2 regions of the Pseudoalteromonas sp. MT33b genome follow, and region 2 is predicted to be linked to the other one. Evidence: predicted binding sites of a transcription regulator. Region 2 holds the regulator's gene; the other holds the start of a gene.
What was found. The regulator LexA, encoded in region 2, represses DNA repair genes until DNA is damaged. The targets are predictions, from matches to a motif close to TACTGTATNNNNATACAGTA.
Positions count from the first base shown of each region.

Region 1: uvrD (DNA helicase II) is a predicted target of LexA. The motif match lies at 10,749-10,768, and genes of this name have one in related genera.

Region 1 is NZ_CP059831.1:142,856-157,753, reverse strand. Features, by position in the region: gene H3302_RS00775 (PKD domain-containing protein) at 1-1,097, opposite strand, end outside; gene H3302_RS00770 (ATP-binding protein) at 1,395-4,328, opposite strand; gene H3302_RS00765 (two-component regulator propeller domain-containing protein) at 4,301-5,395, opposite strand; tRNA gene H3302_RS00760 (tRNA-Met) at 5,846-5,922, opposite strand; tRNA gene H3302_RS00755 (tRNA-Met) at 5,986-6,062, opposite strand; tRNA gene H3302_RS00750 (tRNA-Met) at 6,126-6,202, opposite strand; gene cysQ (3'(2'),5'-bisphosphate nucleotidase CysQ) at 6,341-7,138, opposite strand; gene nudE (ADP compounds hydrolase NudE) at 7,131-7,703, opposite strand; gene yrfG (GMP/IMP nucleotidase) at 7,765-8,421, shown strand; gene H3302_RS00730 (dUTP diphosphatase) at 8,434-9,054, opposite strand; gene H3302_RS00725 (peroxiredoxin-like family protein) at 9,179-9,805, shown strand; gene H3302_RS00720 (YacL family protein) at 9,849-10,217, opposite strand; gene H3302_RS00715 (hypothetical protein) at 10,349-10,573, opposite strand; gene uvrD (DNA helicase II) at 10,833-12,998, shown strand; gene H3302_RS00705 (GNAT family N-acetyltransferase) at 12,976-14,898, shown strand, end outside.
Region 2 is NZ_CP059831.1:3,346,808-3,361,705, forward strand. Features, by position in the region: gene coxB (cytochrome c oxidase subunit II) at 1-614, opposite strand, end outside; gene lexA (transcriptional repressor LexA) at 1,158-1,775, opposite strand; gene H3302_RS15110 (PaaI family thioesterase) at 1,949-2,386, shown strand; gene H3302_RS15115 (hypothetical protein) at 2,390-2,770, opposite strand; gene H3302_RS15120 (hypothetical protein) at 2,918-3,643, shown strand; gene H3302_RS15125 (VOC family protein) at 3,618-3,971, opposite strand; gene H3302_RS15130 (endonuclease) at 4,086-4,745, shown strand; gene H3302_RS15135 (S41 family peptidase) at 4,844-6,478, shown strand; gene H3302_RS15140 (hypothetical protein) at 6,471-6,845, shown strand; gene hmpA (NO-inducible flavohemoprotein) at 6,953-8,116, opposite strand; gene H3302_RS15150 (NnrS family protein) at 8,139-9,371, opposite strand; gene norR (nitric oxide reductase transcriptional regulator NorR) at 9,530-11,092, shown strand; gene H3302_RS15160 (LysR family transcriptional regulator) at 11,089-11,982, opposite strand; gene H3302_RS15165 (NADPH-dependent FMN reductase) at 12,096-12,665, shown strand; gene H3302_RS15170 (TerB family tellurite resistance protein) at 12,670-13,116, opposite strand; gene H3302_RS15175 (hypothetical protein) at 13,285-13,608, shown strand; gene H3302_RS15180 (hypothetical protein) at 13,683-14,276, opposite strand; gene leuD (3-isopropylmalate dehydratase small subunit) at 14,406-14,898, opposite strand, start outside.

The sequences.
Region 1 (14,898 bases), 380 kb from region 2:
ATCTGACCCGCGCCAAAACGCGTGTAATACTTGGGCGCCATAACAACATAGTCACCCACAACACTGCCAAATGAGTTATCAACCAACTCTTCATCGTCTTTAATGGTTTCTTTTACTGTTTCTATTAAGGCTGGATCTTGACTGTTCACGGTGTTGATAAAGTCATCAATACCCTCGCTGTCACTGACTAAATCAAGCGTAGACTCTACCCCTTCAGGTAAGCTGTAATCAGGATTATCAACAATAATTTTAATTAGTGCTGATAGCAGCAGTTTTTCGTCAGCATCAATCGCAAGCAAGGCTTTGTCTAATGCATCCTCAGAATCAACCGTGTCGTTATCACGACTAATAAGAGCAAATTCAGCAGTACTTACATTGGTAATGTTGACACCAAAGTTTTCTTCTTTGCTCAGTGTTCCATCTTCGCCTGCTTGCGAGATTAAAGTAGCAATCGACTTAAGTTGAGAAACAAACTCTACACCCGGGTTGATGGCGTTATCGCCTTGCGCAACAAGTTTCACCAGTTTATTAGCAAAAGAGTCGTCTACTTCAACATCAACACGGTAGCGGCCTTGCTCATCAGCAGTAATCTCAAATAACTCATCTCCAATTTGTACCGCCACATTTGAATTTATAATGGGCTCATCCGTTACAATACCTGTAATTGTGACACTGAGCACTTTACGCTTTAATTGAATAGTGACTTGTGCATTAGCTGTTGCACCATCGTCATCGGTGACGGTCACAGATAACACCACATCCGCATCATCTTCAATTGCAGGTGCCGTTATCGTTAGGCTGCTACTGTCACTACCCGACAAAGCTAAATCAGGACCAGAAATCTGCGACCATGCATAAGTACTAATAGTGCCGTCACTATCAGTGGCGGTTGCTAGAAGCGTTAACTCGCTACCTTCGGTGAGTGTTTCATCGCTGCTTATTGATACTGTAGGGCTTTTATTTTCTGCAACTGGCGGCTTTTTATCCTCGTCGCTATCGCTTCCACTGCCACCACAAGCGGTTAAACCGACAAGACTTGTCGCGAGCAGTAGCTGTTTAAAGTGATTTATTAATCGTGAATTAGGAGGGCTCATCATGTCATTCCTTACATTGATTGCTACGTAGCCACCCAAAAAGAGGCAACTGCACAAACAGTTGCCATATCTCAAGGGAAGCGAAATCTAACAATTATGAACAAAGGCGGGATCTCCGTGACTTCCTTAACCATATACTGAGTTCAGCTATGTTTGCCCGTCAAATATGAACACGTGAGATCCCATCAAAACGGTTCATCTTTCGTTAAGTTTTATAGGTTAGATGAGATGCAAAAATTATGTATGCTTGATGCCGACAAAAATGTACTCAAATACGACATAACAATAAAAATCAATAAGTTAAACGTAGTGACACTGATATTCTTTTGCCGTCATACCATATTTTACTTTAAAAAATTTCGAGAAATGTGAGCGAGATGAAAAACCAATATCGTCAATCACCAAACTAATTTGACGACCTTGGCGTAACAACTCGGCAGCTTTTATGAGTCGATAATCCCGTAAATATTCACTCGGTGTCATGTTGAGAAACACTTTTAACTTACGCTGCAACTGACGTTCACTCAGTGCGAGATGCTTAGCACAATGCGTCATTGAGAATCCTTGTTGCTGATAATTTTCAGATACATAGTGCTCAAGCTTTTCAAGTAACTGTTTATCACGCGGATCAACGGGAGTATCTGCCTTTGGTGGGCTTTGATCTGGCACCTGAATCACATGCTGTTGAGCATATTGATTAACCCAATCAATCCAATTTTCGACTTTTAATAATAATTCTTCCCTGTCAAAAGGCTTGGTGATTACATCCAGAGCATGTTGTTTTAAACCGCTTACCCGCGTTTCATAGTCTCCTTTAGCAGTGAGTATTATCACGGGAATATGGCACGTAACAGGGGAGCTATGTAACGCATCTAATACGGCAAAGCCATCCACTTTTGGCATCATTAGGTCTGTCACTATCAAATCTGGCACTTGGCTTTGCGCTATTTGCAAACCAACGTGGCCATCTTCTGCCAGTAATACCTGATAACGCGGGTGTAATTCAGTTTTTAAATAATGACGCAACTCATCATTATCCTCGATAACCAGTACGGTAGGTTGCTCACAATTTTTCTTGGCTTTAAGGTTCTCACTGTCGATACTCACCGAGGTTGCCTGCTCGAGAGCCTCAGCTAATGGGAAGCGAAGCGTAAATGTTGTGCCTACCGCTAAGCGACTAACAAGCTGAATGTCGCCTTGATACTTATCAACGAGACGTTTCACAATGGCTAACCCAACACCACTGCCTTCTACATTAGCTTGGCTGCTTACACGATAAAAGATATCAAATACTTTCTCTTTCTCCGCATCAGCAATCCCTTTACCTGTATCGGTCACCTCAATAAAGGCATTGTTATCATGCGTTGTAATTTTTAAGCTTACACTCCCTTGTTTTGTATACTTGAAGGCATTGCTGAGTAAATTGCTTAATATAGTAATTAGCCCCTCTCGGGTGCTTGATATAAAAATTGCTTCTTCTATTTCAACATAAAACTCTACTGATTGCTCACCGAGTACAGAAAACTGTCCTGCAACCTCACGCGCAATCGCAGACAAGGATACAACCTTAATAATCTCTTCATTGCGCTCATCATAACGGGTCAATGTTAAGAGTTTATCGACCAGATTTTCTAAACGTCGACTGTTTCGTAATACCAAGGTTAACTGCTCACGTTTATCTGTGTTTTTTTCATTAAAAATAAGACGCTGCAATGGTGCGATTAACAAACTAAGGGGCGTACGTAACTCATGAGATGCATGCGTAAAAAAGCGCACTTTATTTTCAAGCGAATCACTAAGCGCATCAGCTTGCTGTTCTATCAGCGCTTTTTGCTCTGCAATTTCATCAGTGCGCTCATTGACAAGTTGCTCTAGTTGATACTTTTGTTTACGGATCCGATAGGTCCAAAGCACCGTTAATAACCACACCAAACATAAGACAAGTACTGCGCAAACAACATAAAAAGCAGGGCTTTGCCACCATGGAGCCAGCACTTTGATATTCAATAACAATGGGGCGAGTGCGTTCGCTCCACTTTCGCTACTTGCTTTAACGATAAGCTGATAACTGCCAGGCGGTAAGTTGGTGTAATCTATTGATAAGTAAGGACCAGTTACATTTCTCCATTGCTGTTCAAAACCTTCTAAACGGTAAGAATACTTATTAGTTTTAGGTTCTGAATAATGCAAATAACTGACCTGTAAGTGCATGCGTGTAATATCGGCTGGCACTGTGACGATGCGACTCTTCTCGATTTGGTAAAGGCTACCGAGCTTACTCCCAGCAGAAATAATAAGGTCTTGATCGTCAAACTGTAAACGCGTTAATGCTAACTGCCCACCTTGTTTATTCTTAACGAGTGTTTCAGGGTTAATAACACTTACACCTTGGGTGCCGCCAAACATTAACCGGCCATCTCGCATTTTCAGATAGGCGCCGGCATTAAATTCATTGCCTTGCAAACCGTGACGAGCTTTATAACTGGTGATTGCAAAATTCTCTGGATTTATTTTAGCTAATCCATTGTTTGTACTTACCCAAACCATGCCATCATTGCCTTTTAATAAAGCATAAATCACTTGATTAGGCATACCATCTGCCACATTAATAACCTTTACTTGCTGGCTATTGGTGTCAATGATATTTATTCCATTAGACGTCGCTAACCACATACGTGAACCTTCCTGTAAAAAGGCTCTCACCGTATTATCAGATAAAGCCGATGCGGGGTTACCTTTGCGATAATTAATTAAAGAATCAGTCGCAAAGTTATAGTAATACGCCCCATCCCCATCGGTTGCTATCCACATGTCTGTTGCGGAGCTTTGATATAAGCTTGTCACCCTTGCTGTAGGTATGACTAATTGAGAATGTGCCTGTTTTTCTGAAAAACTGATAAACCGACCTAATTGCCTATCAAAACAAAATAATCCACCACCATTCGTCCCTACCCAGACATTATTTTTCTCATCCACCAGCAAGGCGTAAATACTGTTTTCAGTTAATCCATGGCTCCCTTCATCAGCTCGAAAATGTGTCACACTGCCATCTTGGTGGAGCACATCAATGCCCTGCTGCCAACTACCAACCCAAATGTCTCCATTTAAATCTTCGGTTATCGCTTTAATTGCGTTACTGGTAATTGAATTGGGTAAGTTGCTCGCCACGAGGTGTTTAATACGGTTTAATTGTTGATCAAGGATATCTATCCCGCCCCCCAACTGCCATACCAAATACGTTGCTGCGAATCTTCAAATAGCGCCCAAGCATCTTTACTTGAAAGCGGTGTCGGTTTTTTTAATTTACTGAATTGAAGTGAAGCAGGATCTAGCTTGCTGATACCATTGGCAGTACCAAACCACATAATATCGCTACTATCACGGTAAATACTGTAAACTCGGTCGTGCGCTAAGCTATATCTGTCAAATGGGTCATGGGTTAAAGCAGAAAACGTGTTGGTTTTGCGATCAAAAATATTGATGCCGCCCCCTCGCGTTGCAAGCCATACTCGACCTTGCTGATCAAACTCGATATCACGAATTTCGTTACTGGTTAACCCGTGCTCTGAGTCGCTCGATTTAAGCCATTGCTGCATCGATTTTGCTGATAAATCAATCTTAAATAACCCACCGCCTTGACTGGCCAACCATATTGTTTCGTCATTTGCCTGCTTTATCGCAAAGATACTCGAATGAATGCTAGGTGGCTTTGTAAATCCATTCAACAACGTACTGACAGGTTGTTGCTTAGCAAGATCATAATGAATTAATCCTGCACCATGAGTACCTAGCCACAATACATCGTGTATTTTTGTTATCGCATAAATAGGCTTTTTTATATCCCGCACTAGTGGGGTCACTTTTTCATTGCGTTTATTGTAAGCGAATAAACTGCCATCATACGTGCCGATATACAGCACGTGAGAATCAACAAACAAACTGGTAATACGGTAGTCTGTTAAAATGGGCGAAGAAAATTGGTAATCGTATAACGGGAGTTGATTTACGCCCCCATTGCGGGTGCCTATAAAAAGGTGCGATTCGTTATCGAGTGCAAGCGGATAAATGTAGTTATTCGTTAAACTATTGTTTTCTCCTGTTGACGAAAAAACAATAAATTCATTCCCATCAAAGCGGTTTAACCCTGCTTGCGTAGAGAACCATACAAACCCCTGCTGATCTTGTTGAATATCAAATACAACGCTTTGTGATAAGCCATTATCAATACTGAAATTTTGAAACGCAGGCCACGCAAAAGGTAAAAAAAATAGACTAAAAAGATAAATAAGAAACCGAGTCATCCCTAAAAGCTACACATTTATTATTAGTTATTAATAAAGAATAGTTCAGTTCAGTTAACATTCATAATAGTTCCCCATTTTAACTACATGAAAGAAAAGCTTTTATTATAGCCGGTTCTAAAGCTCATCACGTTTAAGCCCAATAATACCGCTATTGTTTCAGGCAAAAATACGTTGATGTGTATCTAATAATTTTAGTTAATTTAATTTCAGTGGGTTGCGGGAGCGGGGAATTATGAAGGCGAACCGGCGACCTTTAGGTTATAAACCTGAATGTCAGGCATAAAAAAACACGCGGCTGCGTGTCTGATCATTGTTGCTAATTTAATTTCAGTGGGTTGCGGGAGCCTATGAAAGCAAACCGACGACCTTCGGGTCATAAACCTGAATTTCAGGCATAAAAAAACACGCGGTGGCTTGTCTGATCATGTTTGCTAATTTAATTTCAGTTGGTTGCGGGAGCCGGATTTGAACCGACGACCTTCGGGTTATGAGCCCGACGAGCTACCAGGCTGCTCCATCCCGCGCCTGAAATTATTAAGTTTACTTTTCTTCTCACTTAATTTAAGAAGTCAGCCAATTCAAAGAATTGGTTGCGGGAGCCGGATTTGAACCGACGACCTTCGGGTTATGAGCCCGACGAGCTACCAGGCTGCTCCATCCCGCGCCTGAAATTATTAAGTTTATTTTTCTTCTCACTTAATTTAAGAAGTCAGCCAATTTAAAAAATTGGTTGCGGGAGCCGGATTTGAACCGACGACCTTCGGGTTATGAGCCCGACGAGCTACCAGGCTGCTCCATCCCGCGCCTGTAATCTCTTAGTAACATAAGCATGTTAACGATGCCCTGTACCAGAGAGAGCGCTATAATATAGCAAAAAAATTAGAAATCAAGGGTTATAATAATAAAAGCGGTTCAAGCGAACAAAAAGCACACAAAACTACTCTAAATAGCACGTTGATGAGGACTGATCATTTTTTGCCACTCCCAATCTGGGTGTCCCATTACAATAAAATCAGGATTCTCAGTACTTTCTCGTTGATTGTAAGTCAGTGGGTTAAATTCAGCGTCAGTAATGCATCCGCCAGCTTCTTCGACAATTACTTGAGATGCACCAGTATCCCATTCACCTGTTGGGCCAATACGTAAAAAGCAATCTGCTTTCCCCTCAGCAATAATGCAAGCCTTTAATGAACATGACCCTAATGCTACGGTGGCAAACTGAGTATTTAAATATTGACTGACCGCCTCAATTTTTTGCCTGCGACTCACCGCTAATGTTAAGTTATCTGGCGTTGCTACCGAAATTTGCTTATCTTGGCCATTTTCACGTTTAAACGCACCATTTTGATAACTTGCGAAATACGTCACTTGTTTAGCTGGCCAGTGTATAACGCCTAAGACGGGATGATTGTTTTCAATCAACGCAATATTTACCGCAAAGTCGCCACTTTCTAAAATAAACTCTCCCGTACCATCCATAGGATCTAGCAACCAATATCGCTGCCAATGTTTCCTATCTTCAAGTGCTGGAATAGGCGTCTCTTCCGACATAATCGGAATATCGGGAGCCAACTTTCTTAGGCCTGCCATCAATACTTCGTTCGATGCCAAGTCAGCTTTCGTTACGGGTGTATTATCTGACTTTTCTTCAGCACCAATATCATCTTGCTGATAAATAGCCATAATAGCCTCACCTGCCTGCTCAGCTAAACGAATGCACGGTTCTAAAAAATTATTCATTGCCCGCTCCTGACTCTAGGTACTTTGTTAATAATAGCAAAGCTGCAACACTTCGTGCTTCAGTAAAGTCATCTTGTTGTAATAAAGATTGCCAATCTTGTATTGGCCATTTAACAACAACGAGCGGTTCAGGCTCATCACCAGGTAACGTTTCTGGATAAAGTTGCTCTGCATAGAGAATATGCATAGTGGCATTAAAGTAACTGGGTGCCATCGTTACTTTTTTTAGTGCAGAAAAATGCTTCGCACCAAAACCGACCTCTTCTTTAAGCTCTCGGTTTGCGGCTTGCTCTGGTGTTTCTCCAGGATCAATTAAGCCTTTAGGAAAACCGAGTTGATAGTCGTTCGTGCCTGCACAATATTCCCTTACTAATAGCAATTCATTATCAGCTGTAACGGGCACAATCATCACAGCTCCCCGGCCACCACCACGAATTCTTTCGTACTGCCTTTGTTCATCATTAGAAAACTTCAAAGCCAGAGATTCAACAGTAAATAGTCGGCTTTTGGCGACGACTTCGTTAGACAATATTTGCGGAGGTGTTGGGTGCTTTTTCTGTGTCATTGGCATTAATTTGCTATCATGTCAGTTACACTCATGATAAATCTTTTAAAGTGAATTGCCTATGTTAAATTGGTCAAAAATCGATACAGTACTGCTTGATATGGATGGCACTCTGCTCGATTTGCATTTTGATAATTACTTTTGGCTTACCGTTATTCCCGAACAATATGCATTAAAGCATGGACTCAGTTTAGAGCAGGCGAAAACAGACATTTTTCAACGCTATCAAAAAGTAAGCGGCCAAATAAGTTGGTATTGTTTAGATTACTGGCAACAGCAACTCGATTTACCCATTATGGCGTTAAAGCGTGATATTCAGCATTTAATAAAAATTCGCGAAGACGTCCCCCCTTTTCTAACCGAACTTAGAAAAACAGGCAAAGAATTAATCTTACTTACGAATGCCCACCCAGATTGTGTCATGTTAAAGTTTGAGTTAACGGCAATAGACAATTATTTAGATGGCGTTATTTCAACCCATCAATATGGTGTGAGTAAAGAACATCAACCTTTATGGCAGCAAGTGCAACAAGAATGGCAGTTTGATAAAGCGCGCACTTTATTTGTTGATGACAGTCCCGCAGTGCTCGATGCGGCCAAAGAGTTTGGCATAGGCCATATACTTGCGGTTGCCAACCCTGATAGCCGACAACCGCATAAACAGTTCGATGGCTATTTATCTACCACCGACTTTCGTGACTTCATGCCCCTAAAATGAGCATAAATAGGTTTATTTAGGGTAACGCTGCTCTAAGCCTTGATAGACAAGCTTTGCAAAATCAGCATGCTCCGTACCGAGGCTTTTAACGACTTCAACTAAATGCTCGTTATCTTCTTGACCGTTCCACACCTTTATATAACTGCCATCTTTGTAACCATGATCTTGGCGGAAGAAATTAAGTGTATTTTTGCCAACATAGCCACGATATAAATCGTCGATATCCATGCCAATTTGCGCCATACATCCAGCGAATGCGGCAGCATTAAAACGCTTTTCAGCAACGGCGGTTGCAGCCAATAACTCAAGCGTTTGTTTAAAATCGTCAGCTTGCTCAGGCGCACTTAGTTCAGCTTCAAGTTGAGCGGCAAGTTGCTCGTAACTTGTTTCCCCGTCGATACGCAGTGATAAACCAAAATGGAAAATGTCGACCAGCTCCAAAATAACTTGCTCAGTATCTGGGGTTTGTTTTTTCCACCATTTCCAACCATAGTGGTCGAGCATTTCAGCACACTCAACCCAAATAGCACGATACCATTCAAAACCTTGGCTAAACCATTGCTCATGCACTTTTGTATTCATGGCATTTTGCATCTCGAGCATGACAACGATTTTTTGTAAATTAGCAGACATTTTTAATCCCAACTTGCATTTTTATTTAGCTATATACTACAGATAAATTCAGCATTGATGAAATTAAAAAACAGCTAAGCAGGTCTTCATAAGCAGTTGAAAAAAATAATTGAGGAATACCATGCTGAGAACCCTTCTTGTTAGTGCATTACTTGTGCTATCTAGCCAAACACTTGCAGCCACAGCTCATAATATTGCTGACTCGGCAGAGCACGTCAGTCCACTATTGCCTGGATTAACAATTCCAGATGTTGATTTAAAAGACCAAAACGGCACAACCGTTTCTTTAAAAAAACGTTTTAAAGAAAAAACTACCGTATTAATCGTTTACCGAGGTGGATGGTGTCCCTATTGTTCCAAGCAATTAGCCAACGTACAAAAAATTGAGGATCAATTAGCAGACTTGGGGGCACAAATTATTGCAATATCTCCGGATAGTCCAGAAAAGCTAGCCGAGACTAAAATAACCTCTGCGAACTATCAACTACTCTCTGATGATAGTTTGGCATTGAGCCAAACGTTGGGATTGGCATTTTATCTCGATGACAAGACCGCAAAAATTTATCGCAACAAGTTAGGGGTTAACTTTGTATCACTCGATGGCAAAGCACAGGTTGCGTTACCCGTTCCTGCTGTTTTTGTAGTAGATAAGCAAGGGCTTATCCACTTTCAGTATGCGAACCCTAATTATAAAGTTCGTTTAACAGAAGACGTATTGTTAGCCGCAGTTAAATCAGTGAGCGAACAATAAACACACTATCGAGTGATTAATTAAGTAGGGCTTTAAGCCCTGCTTAACGACCTTGCGCAAACGCGTGCCAAGACTCAATTAAATCAACAAAATCCTCAAAACCGCAGCCACTGCTTAAGCCATTTTCTTCAAGCATTAAATCATCATCCTGATACGCCATGAGATCTTCATTATCTTGATGAAGAGCATGGGCTTCAAACAACGCTTCGTCCTTACTCAAAATCAAATCTATTTCTTGGCCTTGCAGTGTTAAGGGCTCATGGCTATTTTTAACGGCGGAAATTAGCGCCTGGACCATCGCTATTTTTTCTTTGCCTATTTCTTCATTCAACCAACGACCGATAACCGCATGTTCAGTCGAAATTTTAATACGTAAACCGCTCATTGGATCGCGGATAAATTGATATTCCATCGTAAATACTCACAACTCTTGATGCAGTAATTATATCGGTTGCGGCATGCAGTAGCGAGTTCAGAAGGCCAAAAACAACACTAGCGCCCAATGGCGCTAGTGTTAATGCTGTTTAGATATATAAAAAATTGCTAGAGTCGCGACTTGAAACGCGCGGCATCAATGATTGCCCATAGGTATACAATCGGAAGTAATATGAAACCAACGGCGACATAAATTAATACCCCACTTATGATCCACGCTAAGAAAAATGCGATCGCCGCCATCAAACGACCTTGCACCAGTTGCCCTAAACCGGGAAAAAAGATATTACATATTGCTGCGATTACATTACCGCCAGAACCTTGCTCTGCCATACTAACCTCTGTAGTTTTTGATGATTATACTTTTTATAAACACACTTCATGCCAACTTATTATATTTTATAAATCAACACGTTAAATTTTCACACTGTTTTTATTTTAGTTCTTTTTGCCACAAATAGGTCAAATTCACAATTTTTATTATGCAATTTTAATAACTTGCCAAAATAGCTGTTTATAAAAACAGTATTTTATTTAGCCTTGCATAAACACCTGTTATACTCCTCTCATTATAGATTGAAAAGGCGTAACGATGGACGTTTCTGAATTACTCGATGGCTTAAATGACAAACAACGGGATGCAGTCGCAGCCCCATTGCAAAATATGCTAGTACTTGCTGGTGCAGGTTCTGGTAAAACTCGAGTACTTGTTCATCGTATCGCATGGCTAATGCAAGTTGAGCAAGCCTCTGCCTACAGTATTTTTGCGGTCACCTTTACCAATAAAGCTGCAAAAGAGATGCGCTCTCGCGTAGAAGAAACCTTAAAAGCGCCTGTTGGTGGCATGTGGATTGGCACTTTCCACGGGTTGTCTCACCGTATTTTGCGTGCACATCATCGTGAAGCAAAATTACCTGAAAGCTTTCAAATCTTAGATTCAGACGATCAGCAGCGAATGATCAAACGCTTACTTAAAGCAATGAATATCGATGATAAAAAGTGGCCAGCGAAACAGTTTAGCTGGTACATCAGTGCTAAAAAAGACGAAGGTCTGCGCCCTAAAGATATTCAGGCTTACGATATCAATGAGCAAATGATGCTGAAAGTTTATGCAGCATATCAAGAAGCATGTGATCGTGCTGGTTTGGTCGACTTTGCAGAAATTTTATTACGCTGCTACGAAGTACTTAACAATCACCCTACGCTACTGCGTCATTATCAGCAGCGTTTTGCTCATATGTTGGTAGACGAGTTCCAAGATACCAATACGATTCAATATGCTTGGTTAAAGCTGCTAGCAGGAAACACCAACAGCATTATGATAGTAGGTGATGATGACCAAAGTATCTATGGTTGGCGCGGTGCACGTATTGAGAATATTAAACGCTTTTTAACCGACTTCGAAGCCGAAACCATTCGTCTTGAACAGAACTACCGCTCAACAGCCACAATATTAAAAGCCTCCAATGCGCTAATTAAAAATAATGCTGAACGCATGGGTAAAAGCCTCTGGACCGATGGTAACGAGGGTGAACCAATTTCGGTGTATGCCGCTTTTAACGAATTAGATGAAGCCCGTTTCGTAAGCAGTAAACTGCGTAGCTGGCTAAATGCTGGTAATGCCTTGCAAGATGCCGCGATTCTATACCGTAACAATGCGCAATCTCGTGTACTCGAGGAAGCCATGTTACAAGAAGGGCTTAAATACCGCATTTATGGCGGCATGCGCTTCTTCGAGCGTCAAGAGATTAAAGACGCCCTTTCGTACCTGCGCTTAGTGGGTAATCGCCAAGATGATGCCGCCTTTGAGCGCGTTATTAACACCCCTGCTCGTGGCATTGGAGATAAAACCCTCAGCCACATTCGTGACTGTGCGCGGAACGAGTCTCTTCCTCTGTGGTATGCTGCAAAAGCCATTATTGAACAGCAGCATCTATCAGGGCGTGCAGCCAGTGCAGTAACAAAATTTTTAGAGCTGGTTGAGCACATTGAAGACAAAATCAGTGATCTTACCTTAGAAGAGCAAGCTAAATACGCGATTCAAACTTCAGGATTGATGGCCATGTACCAAGCTGAAAAAGGTGAAAAAGGCCGCGCTCGCGTAGAAAACTTAGAAGAGCTCATTAGTGCCTGTGGCCAATATGAGCTACCTGAAGACGAAGAATTCAGCTCACCACTGCAAGGCTTTCTTGCGTACACTTCTCTCGAATCAGGCGAAGGTCAAGCCGATGAGCACGAAGATGCCGTGCAAATGATGACACTTCATTCAGCAAAAGGCCTTGAGTTCCCGCTTGTTTTTATGGTGGGTGTTGAAGAAGGCATGTTTCCTTCACAGCAAAGTAATGAGGAGTCTGGTCGCTTAGAAGAAGAGCGCCGTTTGTGTTATGTAGGCATGACCCGAGCGATGGAAAAGCTGTACATTAGTCACGCTGAAACTCGCCGTTTATATGGCCAAGAAAAATACCACAGCCCCTCTCGATTCTTGCGCGAAATGCCAGAAGACTGTGTTGAGGAAATTCGTATCAAAACACAAGTTTCAAGGCCCCCAGCCGCAGGCCGTTTTAGCTCATCAGTCACACATGCCGCATTTGAAGACAGTGGCTTTAATTTAGGGCAACGCGTTTTACATGCAAAATTTGGTGTAGGAACGGTACTAAATTATGAGGGCAGTGGTGCACAGTCACGTATTCAAGTGAACTTTGATGATTTAGGCAGTAAGTGGCTTGTTACTCAGTATGCAAGACTTCAAGCCTTATAACGACTACCTAAGCATGCTCATCACTGAGCTGACGATTGCCAAGCATCGTCAGCTTATTGTGGTGCAAGGCGATGCAACCTGGTGTTATGCATTTGCCAATCAACTGTCACTGCCAAACACGTATGTGTTTAGCAGTTGCCATCAATTAAAAAATAGCGTCTTCCCAAAGCATGTTCATCAAATTCTTGGACAAGAGTTTCAACACGCGATTTTTGATGGTTTTAGTGGACTGTATGCAGATAAGTTAGCCGCGCTTGCCGGTACAGTTAAAGCTGGTGGTGTGTTTATTTTATTACTCCCGAATGACCCAACATGGGTCGATCCTGCGCTTGAAAACGTCACATCGTTTGGACAAACAATAACGCATAGTTTCTTTAATGAACGCCTAACTACATTATTAGAGTCGCAAACACACATTTTTAAGCAGCACATCACGCCAACGACATATCAAACAATACACCCACATCACGCATTAATTGACTTTTCTCAACAACAGGCGTGTATTGAGCAAATAATTAAAACAGCACAGGGTCGCGCACATCGTCCTCTCGTAATTAGTGCTGATAGAGGGCGAGGAAAATCAGCCGCATTAGGCCTTGCAGCTGCTGCATTAAAGGATAAAAAAATACTGCTGTGTGCGACTCAAGTTAAAGCGGTGCAAACCACATTTAAACACTTAGCTGAACAACTTAATGTCCCTTTGCAAGCCAATTGCAAGCAACTTGCAAACCTAAGTTATAGTGCTCCTGATAACCTCCTTAATGAAAAACCTCAATGCGATCTGCTATTTATAGATGAAGCTGCAGCTATCCCTGTTCCTATGCTAATGCAAATTTTACACTCGTACCCACGTATTGTGTTTGCTAGCACCATGGTCGGTTATGAAGGCAATGGCCGCGGTTATACACTGCGCTTTTTACATTATTTGCGCAGCCAGTTTAAGTCATTAAAGACAATAAACTTAGACGCACCGATCCGCTTTGCAAAGCATGATCCGCTTGAGTACGCCATACGCGATTTATTACTGCTTGATGCGCAATACAATCAAGTCGCTAGTTCGTTACCTTTGCAGTTCGAGCAGGTTAGCAAGGAGCGCCTTATTCGTGATGAACACTTATTAAGCCAAGTTATGGCACTCCTCGCGTTAGCGCACTACCAAACCAGTGTGAGTGATTTACGTCAATTGCTTGATGCACCTGAATTACACTTATTTATTTGCCGACAAGCAGAAAACCTACAAGCCGTCTGTTTAGTCGCAATTGAAGGGGGACTATCGCAAGATATTGCAGAGCAAGTAATAACAGGCGAACGCCGCCCGCAAGGGCATTTAATGGCACAAACATTAACTCAGTTAACGCATGATACGCAGTGGCTAACAGGTCACTCTGCACGCGTTGTGAGAATCGCTGTAGCACCAGAGAGCCACCAACAAGGTATAGGATCTGCCTTATTAGATTTTTGCCAACAACAACTAAGTACGTGCGATTTCTTTGGTGCAAGTTTTGGGGCAAATGCGTCATTAGTTAGGTTTTGGAAAACAAATGGTTTTCGCCTTGTAAAGCTAGGTTTTAACCGTGATAAAGCCACTGCAGAACATGCTGCACTTGTTATTAAGCCATTAAAAACACAAAGCAAAGCAGTCACAGAGCAATTAAAAGAAGAATTTAAGCAAGACCTATCCGTGCAACTATTTGGGCATTTTAACTCTTTACCATGGCAACTAGTTGATGAACTACTTTCAGGCTATTCAACAATAGGTTGCTCTTCAGAAATGCTTAATAGAGCAGACAGGTTACTCAACAACGACGTTACACTCTTTAAATTACAACCCTTACTGTGGCAGCTTATTTGGCACATGCCTATTAGTCTAAATTTACTCGACCAAGATACAAAAATGATC
Region 2 (14,898 bases):
AAGCCGGGATTGGCATCTTTTTTCACGGCAAAATCAGGAACCCACCAAGAATGTATTACATCATCAGAGGTCATTAAAAAACGTACTTTTTTGTTGATTGGTAACACCAGAGGTTTGTCGACTTCGAGTAGGTAGTGCTCTGTTTTTTCGGCTTGATTATCTATTTGATCTTTCGGTGTCGCTAAAATCGAATAGAAAGCAATATCTTCTCCCATGTATTCATAGTGCCACTTCCACTGCGACCCTGTTACTTTGATTGTAATATCTGCTTTTGAAGCATCTTCCATGGCAATAAGCGTTTTGGTGGCAGGGATTGCCATAGCGATTAAGATCACAAATGGAATAGCAGTCCAAAGTATCTCGACCTTCGTGCTTTCATGGAATTGGGCAGGCTTTGCCCCTTTAGACTTACGATGATGTATCAAAGCCCAAAACATCACCGCAAATACGATGATGCCAATCACACAACAGATAATAAATATCGTCATATGTAATTCATAAACATTATTACTTATATCAGTGACACCTTTACGCATATTGAATTGGCTATTTGCCAAAGCAAGTTGCGGAAGTGCTACCAATATAAGCCACAAGGTGTAACGCAGTTTACCCATGTGACAGCTCCTTTTAATGCTATTGCAAGACGCAAAGCGAAAAGGCGTTACAGCTGGTGCCCATTCGTTTTTTTTATTGTTTAAATACCCAAACCAATCGATGGTTGATGTGTCATCTACAAACAGCTTGGGTCTGTGTATCATCACGACGCAGTGAACGACACACTCATTGTTTAACCCCCTTACACATTTGTTGTGTGTCTTTTTCGTAAATAGGTGTTAATACAATGTACTTAACCAATTAGTTAAAAAATGAGCAATAAGCAAGTTTTTGTGGTAATAAATGTTTATTTTGGTGCAAAAATAACAACTATAATCAGCGCGTTAATTAATACTTAAGGCAAGTATAAAAACTTAAAAAGAAAGGAAAACTGCGCCGTATAAGGCTTTATGTAGAAAGTAAGGGTTAACAAATCTTAGGTAAACGGTCAAAAACAAACAACGCACCAAATTGAATCAATTTGGTGCGTTGTTTCAAAAAAGTTTAGCAAAGCAGATAAAGTAATTACTCTGCTTGTAACGATTAACGCGTAATATAAAAAGCTACATCCAATCAGCGTTGCGAATAACCCCAACCGCTAAGCCTTCAATATTAAATGACTCATGCTCTAAGTCCACTTCAATCGGGGCAAATTCTTCATTTTCAGCATGCAAAAATACTTTACGTCCTGCTTTTTCTAAGCGCTTTACAGTCACATCGTCATCGACACGTGCCACAACAACTTGGCCATTTTCTGCAACTTGCGTTTTGTGTACTGCCAGTAAGTCACCATCCATGATGCCAATGTCTTTCATACTCATGCCGTTAACTCGCAATAAGAAGTCTGCAGCGGGTTTAAACAATGCAGGGTCAACCTGACAATGGCTTTCTACATGCTCTTGCGCCAAAATAGGTTCACCCGCGGCAACACGCCCAATCAGTGGTAAGCCAAGCTGTTCTGGCTCGTCTTCTTCGACTAATTGAATGCCTCGGCTTGCTCCAGGCTTCATTTTAATCATGCCTTTTTTTGCCAGTGCTTTTAGATGCTCTTCAGCGGCATTGGCACTTTTAAATCCCAATGTTTGCGCTATTTCAGCACGCGTAGGTGGCATACCAGTGTCTTTAATAAATACTTTAATAAGTTCTAAAATTTGCGATTGGCGTTTTGTTAATGGGCGCATACAACTGGTTTTCCATACAGTACATTTAACTGTGAGTATATACAGTTATCTGAAAATCGCAAATTTAAATTCCCCTTCCTCTCATGATAAAAAACAAGCATTGAACGGTGGGGATAGATACCATATTGTATACCGATATTTCACTTAAGAAGTTAGTTTGCAAAGGAAACACAATGAGCATTTGGTATCAACCATTCACCCTCGAATTATGTAAAGAACTCGAACAGGGTATTACTGGGCAAGGCACATTAATGAAAACAATGGGCATTGAAATAACCGAAATCGGCGACGATTATTTAGTGGCCACTATGCCCGCTATTCCAGAGCATCATAACCCTATGGGGATGGTCCATGGTGGTGCTAATGTTGTTTTAGCAGAGACTGTAGCAAGTTATGCAGCCAATTTTGTGGTCGACTTCACCGCATATTATGCTGTTGGCCAAGAAATAAATGCCAATCACATTAAAGCCTCTCGAAAAGGCCTCTTAACAGCCACGGCAAAGCCACTGCACTTAGGTAAGCGAACATCTGTATGGGAAATTAAAATAACGAATGCGGCAGGTGAACTATGCTGCGTATCACGAATGACCGCAGCGGTAGTCAAGCGTTAGTGATTAACGCTCAACAGGATAAATAGTAATTTCGAGCCCTGCGCCAATCGCTGAAATACGTAATAAGGTGTCTGCGTGCAGGGCTTGATTAAAACATTTAGGTGAGTCACCCGACTCAAACCCAATATCGAAAGTACGCTTTGAGCAAGACAACCATTGCTTTAATGCATTGCGTGAGCACGACTCTATAAGTTCACATAATTGGTTGATAGCTTTATCTGGTGTGCTGATATCAGCCGCGGCTTCAATACGTGCTAATTGACGGTATTCATCTTGGTCGTAATGTAAAACCATGGCGTTTTTCTTTAAATCAGCTACCAGCGCACTCATATCGTGTTTTGATTCAAGTTCCAGATCTACATTTAAAAATTGAATTTCCGACATACTCTCGTTTTTACCCTCTATTGATATCTCTGAAACTTTAACTCAGTTTTGTACATAAACCAAATTTAGAATACAGTAAATGCTGCAAGAGCGTTGAGTCGCTCTGTCTATACCGCTGCCCAATAAAAAAATAATAAGAGGTAATCAATGAATAAGCGCGTATTTAAATATGCCCGTAAAGGGCATAAGTGGCTGGGTTACTTACTCGCCATACAACTCTTTTTTTGGTTATTAGGGGGCTTAGTAATGAGCTCCATCCCCCTTCAAAAAGTACATGGTAAACATTTAGCCAACCGTAGCTTAGATAATCCATTTACCTTGCATGATTACCCCGCTTCTCTTGACCAAATAACCAAACAATTTCAGCAAATTGATAGCATTCAATACCGTCATTTTTTAACCACTCCCATCATCGAAGTGACGACTAATAAAGGCGTGTTTAACTTTGACGGTCAATCAGGTCGTGCTATGAGCACACCAACTAAAACTGAAATTATTGCCAATGCCAATGCACACTTACTCATCAAGGCGGATGTCGCGGGTGCGCAGTTACTAGAAAAAGGAGCGAGAGAAGTCGGTCACCGCTCCAATGTGTGGCAAGTGAGCTATAACGATTGGTTAAATACAACCGTTTATTTAGAAGGCGACTCCGGTAAAGTCATTACTGTTCGTAGCACCTTGTGGCGCATTTTTGACTTTTTCTGGATGCTGCATATCATGGATTATGATGAACGAGAAAATTTCAACAACCCATTACTAATTAGCTTTGCCGCAAGTAGCGTATTATTTTGTATTACGGGCATTATTTTATTACTACAAAATGTCCGTATCAGACGCCGTAAACCGATTACACGTGCTGATCAATCAAAATAGGGTTACCATCAGGGTCGGTGACAATAAAACTGGCATCACCGACCTTTTGTACCGCCAGCCCCTGTTGTTTAAAGTGCGCCTCTAGTTCATCATAAGCACTAAACTCACTTAAAGGTCTCGCACTTTGGTCCCAGCCAGGGTTAAAAGTCAGCATGGTTTTATCAAACATCCCCTGAAACAAACCTATTAAATGTTCACCGTTTTTCATAATCAACCAATTATGCTCTATCTCACCCGCAAACTGAGTAAACCCCAACTTCTCGTAAAATAGCTTTGAAGCATGGATATCTTGTACATTTAAACTCACAGAAAACGCACCTAACCGCATTGTTCAACTCCCATAGACTGTATTTATTAATGACTATAGTTTACTTTTGGCGCGTGCTCTTTTTCTTTTCAGCTCTGCGTTTTACAATAGTGTTTCCAGTAGTTCACTTATGTGATGGATATGCGTTTACTTTTATCAGCAACTTTATGCCTGTTGTTATGCTTTACGGCGTCTGCGGAACAGTTTTCAAACTTTTCTAGCGCCAAAAAATACCTTATTAAAACCTTACCCGAAAACGCTAAAAGCTTATATTGCGGGTGTGATATTAAACGCCAAGGAAAAAAACTGGTGCCCGACCCGAGCGTCTGCGGGTACATACCACGTAACGAAATCACTCGCTCTGGTAAAGAAAATGCACGCGCGAAACGAATTGAATGGGAACATATAGTCCCTGCGTGGGAGTTTGGGCACCAATTACAATGTTGGCAAAATGGCGGGCGTAAAAACTGCCGAAAAGTCAGTGAAAAGTTTCGTAAAATGGAGGCTGACATCCATAATCTAGCCCCTGCAATTGGTGAAATAAATGCCGACCGCTCAAATTTTCGCTATGGAATGGTTGCAACGAGTAGCGCCAACTACGGCGCATGCCCTGTGAAAATAGATTTTAAACAGCGCGTATTCGAACCTCCACTTTATGCAAGAAAACGTATAGCAGACACCTATTTTTATATGCAAAAAACCTATGACTTAAAAATATCAGATAAGCAACGCACCTTGTTTGAGTCATGGCAAAAACTCGAGATAGCCGAAATAAGCAATAGAAAAGCACTGTAAAATTTGTACACCTGTTTACAAAACTACAACCTTACTCTATTGCCTTGCCTCTTTCTTGTTGATACTTTTTAAACAATTATTTACAGGAAAGTAGACAAATGTTTAAAAATAACAAACTCGCAGTAGCAATCTTTTTTGCAGTGTCAGGCCTCTCTTTATCTGGCTGTGGTGGCGGAGGTTCATCAACGCCAACCAACCCAGATACAAGCACGCCTACACCACCCCCAACAAATTCTGGACCAACATGGACTGCGGGTACTTTTGCCTCATCGAGTGAATTTAAAGACCAATGTGCAATACCACGCACGGGCACTGATCCTTACAACAATAACCAACCATACCCAGATAAAGCAGGCTCTGAATTTACAGAGAAAATGTGGTTACGCTCTTGGAGCAATGAAACTTACCTTTGGTACGATGAAATTGAAGATAATAACCCAGATAACTTTAATTCAGTGGCCGCTTATTTTGCACAGTTAAAAACGTTCCAAAAAACAGACTCAGGTGCTAACAAAGATAACTTCCACTTTAGCGAACCGACCGAAGATTACTTTAAAGAAGCGCAATCAGGTGTCGTATCTGGCTACGGAATTAACTGGGCATTTATTAAGAGTACTCCTCCGCGTGAGTTGCGCGTTGCTTATCTAGAAGATGATTCGCCAGCCGCTAAAGCAGGTTTACAGCGCGGCGATACTATTCTATCGGTTGACAATGTAAGCATTGATAGCAATACCGCAGCAGGCGTCGATACATTAAACGAAGTACTTTTTAGTCCAACAGCTGGCGAATCTCACAACTTTAAGTTGCGCAGCAATGATGGCACTGAAAAGTCGATTAATATCGTCGCCGGAAATATCACCCAAACGCCGGTGCAAAACGTTGGCACCATCACTACCGAAAACGGTTTCAAAGTTGGCTACATGCAATTTAATAGCCATATTAGTATTGCTCAGCAAGGACTTATTGATGCGGTCAATCAGTTTAAAGCCGACAATATTGATGAACTCGTAATCGACTTTAGATATAACCGTGGCGGCTTGTTAGCGCTGTCATCGCAGCTTGCTTATATGGTCGCAGGCCCTGCTAATACTCAAGGTTACTATTACTATCAAACCATTAAAAACGACAAACAACCTGTTGAAAACCCATTTCCGTTCGTTGATATTGAAGTGGACTACTCAACTTTTGAGGTAACTAATAATACCCTGCCAGATCTTAACTTAGCAAAAGTCTATGTACTGAGCACTGAAAGTACTTGTTCTGCCTCAGAAGCTTTTATAAATGGCTTAAAAGGCATTGATGCTGAAGTTATTTTAATTGGTGGTAAAACCTGTGGTAAACCCTATGGCTTTACCCCAACGCATAACTGCGCCACGACGTATTACACCATTCAGTTTACCGGTGCCAACTTTAAAGGTTTTGGTGAATACGCCGATGGCTTAAACCCAACACCAACACCACAATTTGCAGCTGATGTGAAAGGATGTGTCGTTGCTGATGACTTTGATCACTCTTTAGGCGACCAACAAGAAGGACTCCTCGCGGCCGCTCTTTATCATATTGAAAATGATAGCTGTCCTGTTGTGGCGCAAGCATCAGCAACTAAACAGCTAAACTTTGCATCACAAGCAGAACAAGAGACTGGGTTATCGCTTTCACCAAATCGTCCTATTTACAGAGAAAACATGGATTTAACTCGTCCAGTTTCAGCGAAAGGAAAGAGCAATGAGTAAAAAACATGTGCTGGCTGTCGCTATGTTAACAAGCTTAGTGGCGTGTAAAAGTACCCAAGCCGAACAACCACAAAATGCCACACTAACGCGAGTCAACCCAGGTGTCATCACTCAGTTGCAACAAGCGATTCAGTCAGCCAAAGGTGGGAGCTTAGTAACGCTCGCTGATGATGTGTTTACAAAAAGCGCAGAACTATTGATTGATCACGGCACCAGTAAAGGTCCAGATGGTATGCCAATTATGGGGGCACATAGCATTCCATCTGAAAAGTTCATATTGCAAAAAGCCGCTGATCAATGCGTACTTTACTACCCTAAAAAAGAGTTGCGTATTCCACTGCCCAATGTGGAATGCGAAGTCAAATAGCAAAAAAGGCGCAGTATGTTACTGCGCCTTTCATTTTCTAGTGCTTCTGATGAATAGCGTTGCTATCCATGCAATTGTCAATAATTAACCCTTGTCAGATATCGCTATTATAGGCTTTGATGAGGACCAAACACTTCGTAATGAATACGCTCGGCTGCCACACCTAAATTAACAAGTTGCTGTTTAATCAAAGCCATAAAAGCAATGGGTCCACAGATATAAAACGCGCCATCGCTAAGCGGTAACTTTTCAGCCAGTAAAGCAACATCCATCAAACCAGTAAAATCGGCTCCGGCTCCTTCTTTAAACCATGTAAAACAACTCAGCCCTTGGTGTGTATTAACTTCTGACAGCAAATAATCTTTAAATGCATATTGCGCAGCGTTATCACAGGCATGTAAATAATGGATAGGCTGACTAGGTTGCTTGTCAAGTAAGCTTTGCAGCATGGCCAACAAGGGTGTTTGACCAACCCCTGCAGAAATGAATACCACAGGGCTGTTACTTTCACGTAAAACAAAATCACCCGCGGGTGGGTAGACCTCTATGTGCTCGCCCTCATCTAAACTATGTAAATAATTAGAAACCAGTCCTTCTCGCTTCACACTGATCCGATAGTTTTCACCGTTACTTTTTTGTGAGATAGAGTACTGGCGAATTTGAGTATTCTCAGTCTTTTTAGAGTGGACTTTTATACCTAAGTATTGACCAGGTAAGTGCGACACAACGGGCTTTCCATCACAAGGAGTGAGGGTAAAGCTGGTAATAGAATCTGACTCAACGTGTTTTTTAGTGATCGTAAACAAACGAGTACCAAACCAGCCCCCTTTAGCTTGTTTAGTTTTTTGATATAGCGCCATTTCTTCTGTAATGCATACATCGGCAAGCAATGCATATGCTTCACGCCACGCATATTCAACCTCAGGGGTAAATTGCTCTGGCAATAACTCTTTTAAGGTCGCAATTAAATGCCCACCAACAATCGAGTAGTGTTCTGGCAAAATATGGTAACTCGTGTGTTTATGGTTAATACGCGCTAACGCACTTTTTAAGACCTCAAGATTATCAATATTTGCAGCATAAGCAGCTAACGCATTGAATAATGCAAATTGCTGATGCCCTGATTTTTGATGGGTCATATTAAAAATATTTTTTAGCTCAGGATTATAACTAAACATACGATCATAAAAGTACTCAGTAACTTGCGGACCTGCTTCTGCAAGCAAAGGCAGTGTACTTTTTACAACCTGGATCGTTTTTTCAGATAACATATTTTTTCCTATTCAAGAGTAGTTAACCTGGACGGCCATCAACACGACGTTTAAGTAAAATGGGCGCACAATGAAATAAAAATAAAATAAAACCCAGCACCCATAGCAATGCACTTAATTGCCACGCAAGGTGATGGTTTAAAATAGCGGGGAGCAGAGCACGGACAATGGCAGCTCCTGCAATAAGCATAAAGGCGACATTCACGAGTACAGGCACCTGTAAAGGACGACTTGTATGGCCATGCGATACACGCACCATCATGGCAAGAATCATTAAGCCAATCGTGCCAACAGTGACAAGATGCAACGCATCTTTAAAGAGTATGAGTGGGCTGTAAAAGCTAACAGCGATTAACGCTAAACCTATTGCCAGTGCCCAATAAGCAAAATGCAGAGACCACAATAAAGGCACTTTTAATACACCTGCATGCCACCACAAAATACTGCGATAAAAATGCAAGGTAGCTAGCCATGCGAATACCCAGCCAACACTCAATGTGTTAAAAAATAACTGGCTTAAGAAATACCAAGCAATGGCAAATAACGAACTGAATAGCAGTAGCTTATCAAGCTTAGGGCTGCGCACTTGTTCAGTAATATTAAGACCGCGTGCGGTAAAAAAAGGCACAACACGCCCCGCAACAACCCCCACCAATAACACCATGAGTAAAACGGCGGTATCAACAATACTTAGCGCAAAGGAAAACTTTTGCAAAACGACCAAACTGAGGAAAATCATATTGCACGCGCATAGCATGGCGGTAATAAAAATGAACAAATAATTATGACGGCTTTTAGCCTGTAAGAGCATATCAGTCAAAATAGCAATACCAGCCAACCACCACACAAGCTGAAATCCCCCTACCAAGTAAAGGTTAAGTTGACTAATACCATTTACGTCAACAAAGAAACTGCCGCGTGCGATAACCCAAGTCACACTAAGTAAACACAATTTAATACCGCTAACACTTGGCACACCTGTCCACGTTTGCGCTGCGGTCAGTAAGAATCCCATAGCAACGACCCCTGCAAACCCAAATAGCATTTCATGGGCATGCCACAGCGTAGCAGGCATTGTTAACTGCCAACTTGCATAGCCACTCAGAATTAGCAGCCAGTAGCTCATAGATAAAACAGCCAAAATACCAGCCCCTAAAAAGAAAGGTCTAAATGCTAATCCCCATACTGGCCATTTACTTAGCTGATAAACATGGATTTTTTTTTGCATTGGCTCTGTTAAATTAATGACTTTCATTGCAACCCTTATTTGCCCGAATTAGTCAGCCTATTGCACAGTTCACGCCAAAAATAAAAACCATTTATTTTCAATCAATTAAAAACAAATCATTGCCTTATGTGTCATAATGACTCACCATTATAAAAGACAAAAAAACACATTTAGGTCAATTTGACATGACAAGCCAAAAAAGCATCCTCGATATTGCATTGGCACTTGCCCACGTAAATCCAAACAAAAACGACTTCAGCGATCTACTAAGCTGTATAAGTGAATGGATACACTGTGATGCCGTTGCCCTACTTATTAAGCAGGGCGAAACGTTAAAACCCGTCGCCCAGCGCGGCTTGTCTCAAGACACTCTTGGCAGACGCTTTGAGATAAACGAGCACCCTCGTTTATTTGAAATTTGCAGAAGCACCCAACCGCTCAAGTTTGCTAAAGAGTGTGAGCTTCCTGACCCTTATGATGGTTTATTACAAAGTCGTGAGGGGGATTTTCCTGTACATGCATGCATGGGGCTGCCCCTTTACAGTCAACAGCAAGATTCACAATTACTGGCTGTTTTAACCTTTGATAGCCTCAACGAATATGCTTTTGATGATGTCCCCCAGACTCAGCTCACACAGCTTATGCAATTAGTCGCAGCACATGTTGAAACCCTCCTTACAGTGCAACATTACCAGCAACATGCACAGCACAATCACCAACTAGCTCAGCAACTTAATCTTGAGGCTTTAACCCGAGAAGGTGTTGAAATAATTGGTAATAGCCACTGTATGCAAATACTAAAAAATGATATTCAATTAGTGGCTGCATCGGAGTTTAGCGTACTGATACAAGGCGATACTGGAGTCGGGAAAGAGCTTGTTGCACGTAATATTCATCTCAATTCGAAGCGACGAGAACAACCCTTAATCCACCTTAATTGTGCTTCGTTACCTGAGAATCTGGCAGAAAGTGAATTTTTTGGGCACAGCAAAGGCGCATTTACTGGCGCCCATTCAACTCGCCAAGGTAAATTTCAACTCGCTGATGGCGGAACACTTTTTCTTGATGAAATTGGTGAATTACCCTTAGCAATGCAAAGTAAGTTGTTGCGCGTACTGCAAAGTGGCGAAGTGCAAACCGTGGGTGAAGATCAAAGTCGTTACGTTGATGTACGCGTTATTGCAGCAACAAATCGCGATTTAAAACAAGAAGTTGCTGAAGGACGTTTTCGCGCAGATCTTTATCATAGGCTGCGCGTTTACCCACTTAACGTACCCGCACTAAAAGAGCGCGAAAATGATGTGATTCTTTTGGCTGGCTTTTTTGTTGAGCAAACTGCGCGCAAACTTGCTATAAAACAGCTAAAACTGGGTATCGACACGCAAATATTGCTACGCCAATATGATTGGCCTGGTAATGTGAGAGAGCTTGAACACGTGATAAGTAGAGCTGCTTTGAAAGCCAAACAACAACAATGGCAACAGAAAATCATCACCATTGAACCACAGCACTGTGATATAGAAAAACGTGCTACAAACACGCACACAACGACTCAGCTTATCAATACCAATACATCCTCGCTGTCATTAAAAGAAGCTACCGATGCGTTTAGTTATCAGATGATTATGCAGCAACTAGAACAGCACAACTTAAACTGGGCAGCCACTGCCCGCACGCTTAAAGTCGACAGGGCCAACCTTGTGAGGCTGGCCAAACGCTTGGGTATTAACGTAAAAAAGTCGCTCTAGTTTTTTAATTTTTTAAAATAGGCTTTTAGTAGCTGGCTAAATGCCTGTACTTTCGCGGTGCGGTGCACCAAGTGATGTGTTACCAACCAGAGGTCGGTCGGCCAAACGAGTTCTTTTGCAAGCACAGGCACTAAATCTGGGTATTGATCTGCGACCTCATGCTGTAAACCACCAATGCCCAGCCCCCTAACAATAGCACGCGTTGCTTCTGATGTTTCTGATACTCTAAGCTTGATTTGTGCGGGTGCTATGTGCTCATCAACCCAAGCAAAATAAGGCACTTTAGCGTTGTAACCAGCTACACCCGACACAAAACTATGCTGCTCTAACTGCTGTAAGGTTTTCGGCAAACCATATTTTTCAATGTAGCTTTTTGAAGCATAAAACCCGGACGATAACTCAGCCAAATGCTGAGCAATATAATCTCCTTCATCAGGGCGAGGGCCTGCACGTACAGCAATATGAGCTTGACCATGGTCAAGACGTAATCGGTTTTGGTCAAGGATCACTTCAAGCCGTACTTGCGGGTGTAGGCTCTGAAACTGTTCGCATACTTCACTTAATACATCAATGAAACCACTGACCGTTGTCAGTAATAAACTGCCACGCAGTTGACTGTCGGCAGCAATAATATCGTTGTGTAGCTTTTCGAGCTCTGCATTAATCGCTTTCGCTGTCGCAAAGAGCTTTGCACCTATTTCTGTCACGGTGTAACCACGCGCATGGCGATGAAATAAGCGTGCATCAAGATTCTCTTCTAAGTTATTAACCCTTCTGAGTACCGTGCTGTGATGAACACCCAAAGATTCTGCCGCGGCAGTTAATGTGCCTAGTCGTGCGACTTCATAAGCAACTTTTACATCTTGCCAATCATCAAATTGAATTGCCATAGCGCCCTCTTATGTGCGTATATGCACATAAGTTTTGCGTTTATTTGGCTTTTCTGCAAGCGGTTTTTTGCTAAAGTTAAGGTATCAACCGTGAAGCTTAAAAGGAAGCCATCATGACAGCACCAAAAATCATTGCCCTCGCAGGCAGCTTACGTAAAGACAGCTTTAATCAAAAACTAATTAATGAAGCAGCACGCTTCGCCCTTGAAAGCGGTGCTGAAGTAGAAGTGCTTAAACTAAGCGATTTAGACTTACCACTATTCGATGAAGATCTAGAAGCACAGGGTACACCTGCAGGTGCACAACGTTTAAAAGATAAACTACGTGCTGCCGACGGTATTTTATTAGCAAGCCCAGAATATAATGGCTCTATTACAGCACCTTTAAAGAATGCCATCGACTGGGCTTCGCGAACTGAGCAAGGTGCAGTGCCTGCATTTCGTAACAAAGTAACGGCACTTTTTGCGTCATCACCTGGTGGTTTAGGCGGCCTACGTGGTTTAAATCATGTACGCGATATTTTATCCGGCATCGGTAGCCTAGTATTAGCTGACCAACTTGCAGTGCCCGCTATCCACACGAAATTAGATGAACACGGCCGCATTAACGATGCCGATACTGCCGAACAAGTTGCCAGCCTTGCACAGCAACTTGTCAGTGTCGCCAGTAAATTAAATAAGTAAGCGTTTAGCTCAACTTTGTCGCTGCTAATTTTGCAGCGATGAAGTCTTCATGAGTCACATACAGAAGACTCGCGACACGGCGAATAACTAATTCTTCATGTTTATCAAGTTCGCCATCAGCGTACGCTAAACGCCATAACAGCTCGATGATATCGATGCGCTGCTCGGCACTGCACTGAGCGTTAATTTGCTTGGAAAATTGGAAGTAATCAATCGCTTCATCTAAGTTTTTCGACGCACCTTCTACAAGCTCCAGCACTTCTTCGTCTGATAAAGAAAAGTATTTCTTTAAGGTGTTGTTCAGTGCCTGTTGCTCATCATCTTGTAACTCATTGTCAGCGCGCATCACCTCAATTAATAGTGCAGCAACAGCCGTTTTGAGGTCATGTTCGCTAATGTTAGATTGGCTGTTGTCCATTACTGAAAAGAGCTGTTTTATTTTACTGAGCATCACATTGTCCCTTTTGGGTGTTAAACTACGTATAGATGTAACGTTACCTTAGTTTGACTATGGATGCTAATTCATGGTTCAACGATGCGATGAATTAACGCATTAATCACATGGAGTTAAGTGTTTATGAGTGGAGTTAGAAGTACACAAGCACTACTGTTCAGCGCGATGATATTGATTGCGGGGTGCAGTGCTGCCCAGGCCGCAAAAGGCGAAACCGAGAAACTCTACGACTTTGATGAGAAAGTCCATTACTATCAAACCAAATTGGCAGATGGTCGTTATCATCTTGAAATTCAATCTGATGATTACCCACATTTCAAAAATCAAAGCGTCTTTTTACTGCGTCATGCTAGCCGGTTATGTAAGGACAAACCTTTTATGTTAAGAGTGACTGATGGCGTACAAGAGTACGAGCGCTTTCCTACGAAACCACGTGCCTACCAGCCACCTTTAACCGTAGTATTGCAATGTGAAGACGACGCTAATTAACCAAAAGGCTGGATAATAAATCGGTATCCAGCGGCTACTATTAACGCCAACTTCTTGAGTTTACTTGAAGCTAGTTAATCAGTGTAGCCCCACGGAGCGTTTGGAGGTGTAATCGGTTTTGTTAAGTCAAAGTCAACACGAAACTCACGACCCTCACGCACTAAACGGTAGGTGAATTGTTTTGGGTAAATATACATTTGCCACGTATTCCCCATCGACTGCGGAATACCTTGGCTTGCAAACAACTCTTTTGAATATTGATCTGCAGGAAATGACTGAGCATTCACAAAGCCAGCATCAACAGTATGACCGCCATACATTGTAGACGCATCATCGCTGCCATCTTTATGGCGATGGTCGTGCTTTAAACTCAAACCACTGCCTGTTTTAGTTATGATCCATGTACGCGACGCATCATCTCCAACATGAAATGGTACTTGCAACTCACGCTCGTTACAGTGGCGCACATGCATAATAAGCTTTTTACCTGCAAACGAGCTTGGCCCAGTGGCATTATCAACCGTAACTTTTCCCTCATACGCTTTGCCACAATGCGCTGCAATATTATTAAAAAAGCCATCATGGCTCGGTATTGACACTAACGGCGCTGGGCGTGCAATTGCCACTGATGATGCTGTCACTAGCATTGAAGCCACTAAATATTTCATGGTGTGTTCCTTAAATAAAAAATACGTGTTTTAGATTAGCGATTTATACATGACAAAGAAAGCAATCACGATAAGTAATAAATAAAAACGCGGCTTACGCCGCGTTTAGGTTCCACATGTAATACACGTTTATTGCCAAGGTCTCGTGGCTGCAAGTTGCTTTTCAAAAGCATCTATTTGGCCGTTAAGCGTCTCGGTTACTCCGATAAAATCTAGGCCACTTAATAAACGTTCTTTAATGTCATGACGAATATCAAAATGAATGGTCTCAAATTTATCGCTACGAAGTTGCTGATTTTCTAAATCTACCTCAATATGAATATCATCATACTGTTCACTCAGTACAAATAATTGCTCAAGTGTTTCTGCCGGTAATGCGATAGCAAGCATTTGGTTATTGCCGCAGTTATTAAAGAAAATATCTGCAAAGCTTTCCGCTAAAATGACTTCAAAACCATATTGCTTTAATGCCCATGGCGCATGCTCACGCGATGAACCACAACCAAAATTATCGCGAGTTAAAAGAATTTGCGCACCTTGGTAACAAGGGCGATTCAAAATAAACTCAGGGTTTGGCTCGCCATTATCTAAGTAACGCCAATCATAAAAAAGCGCCGCATCA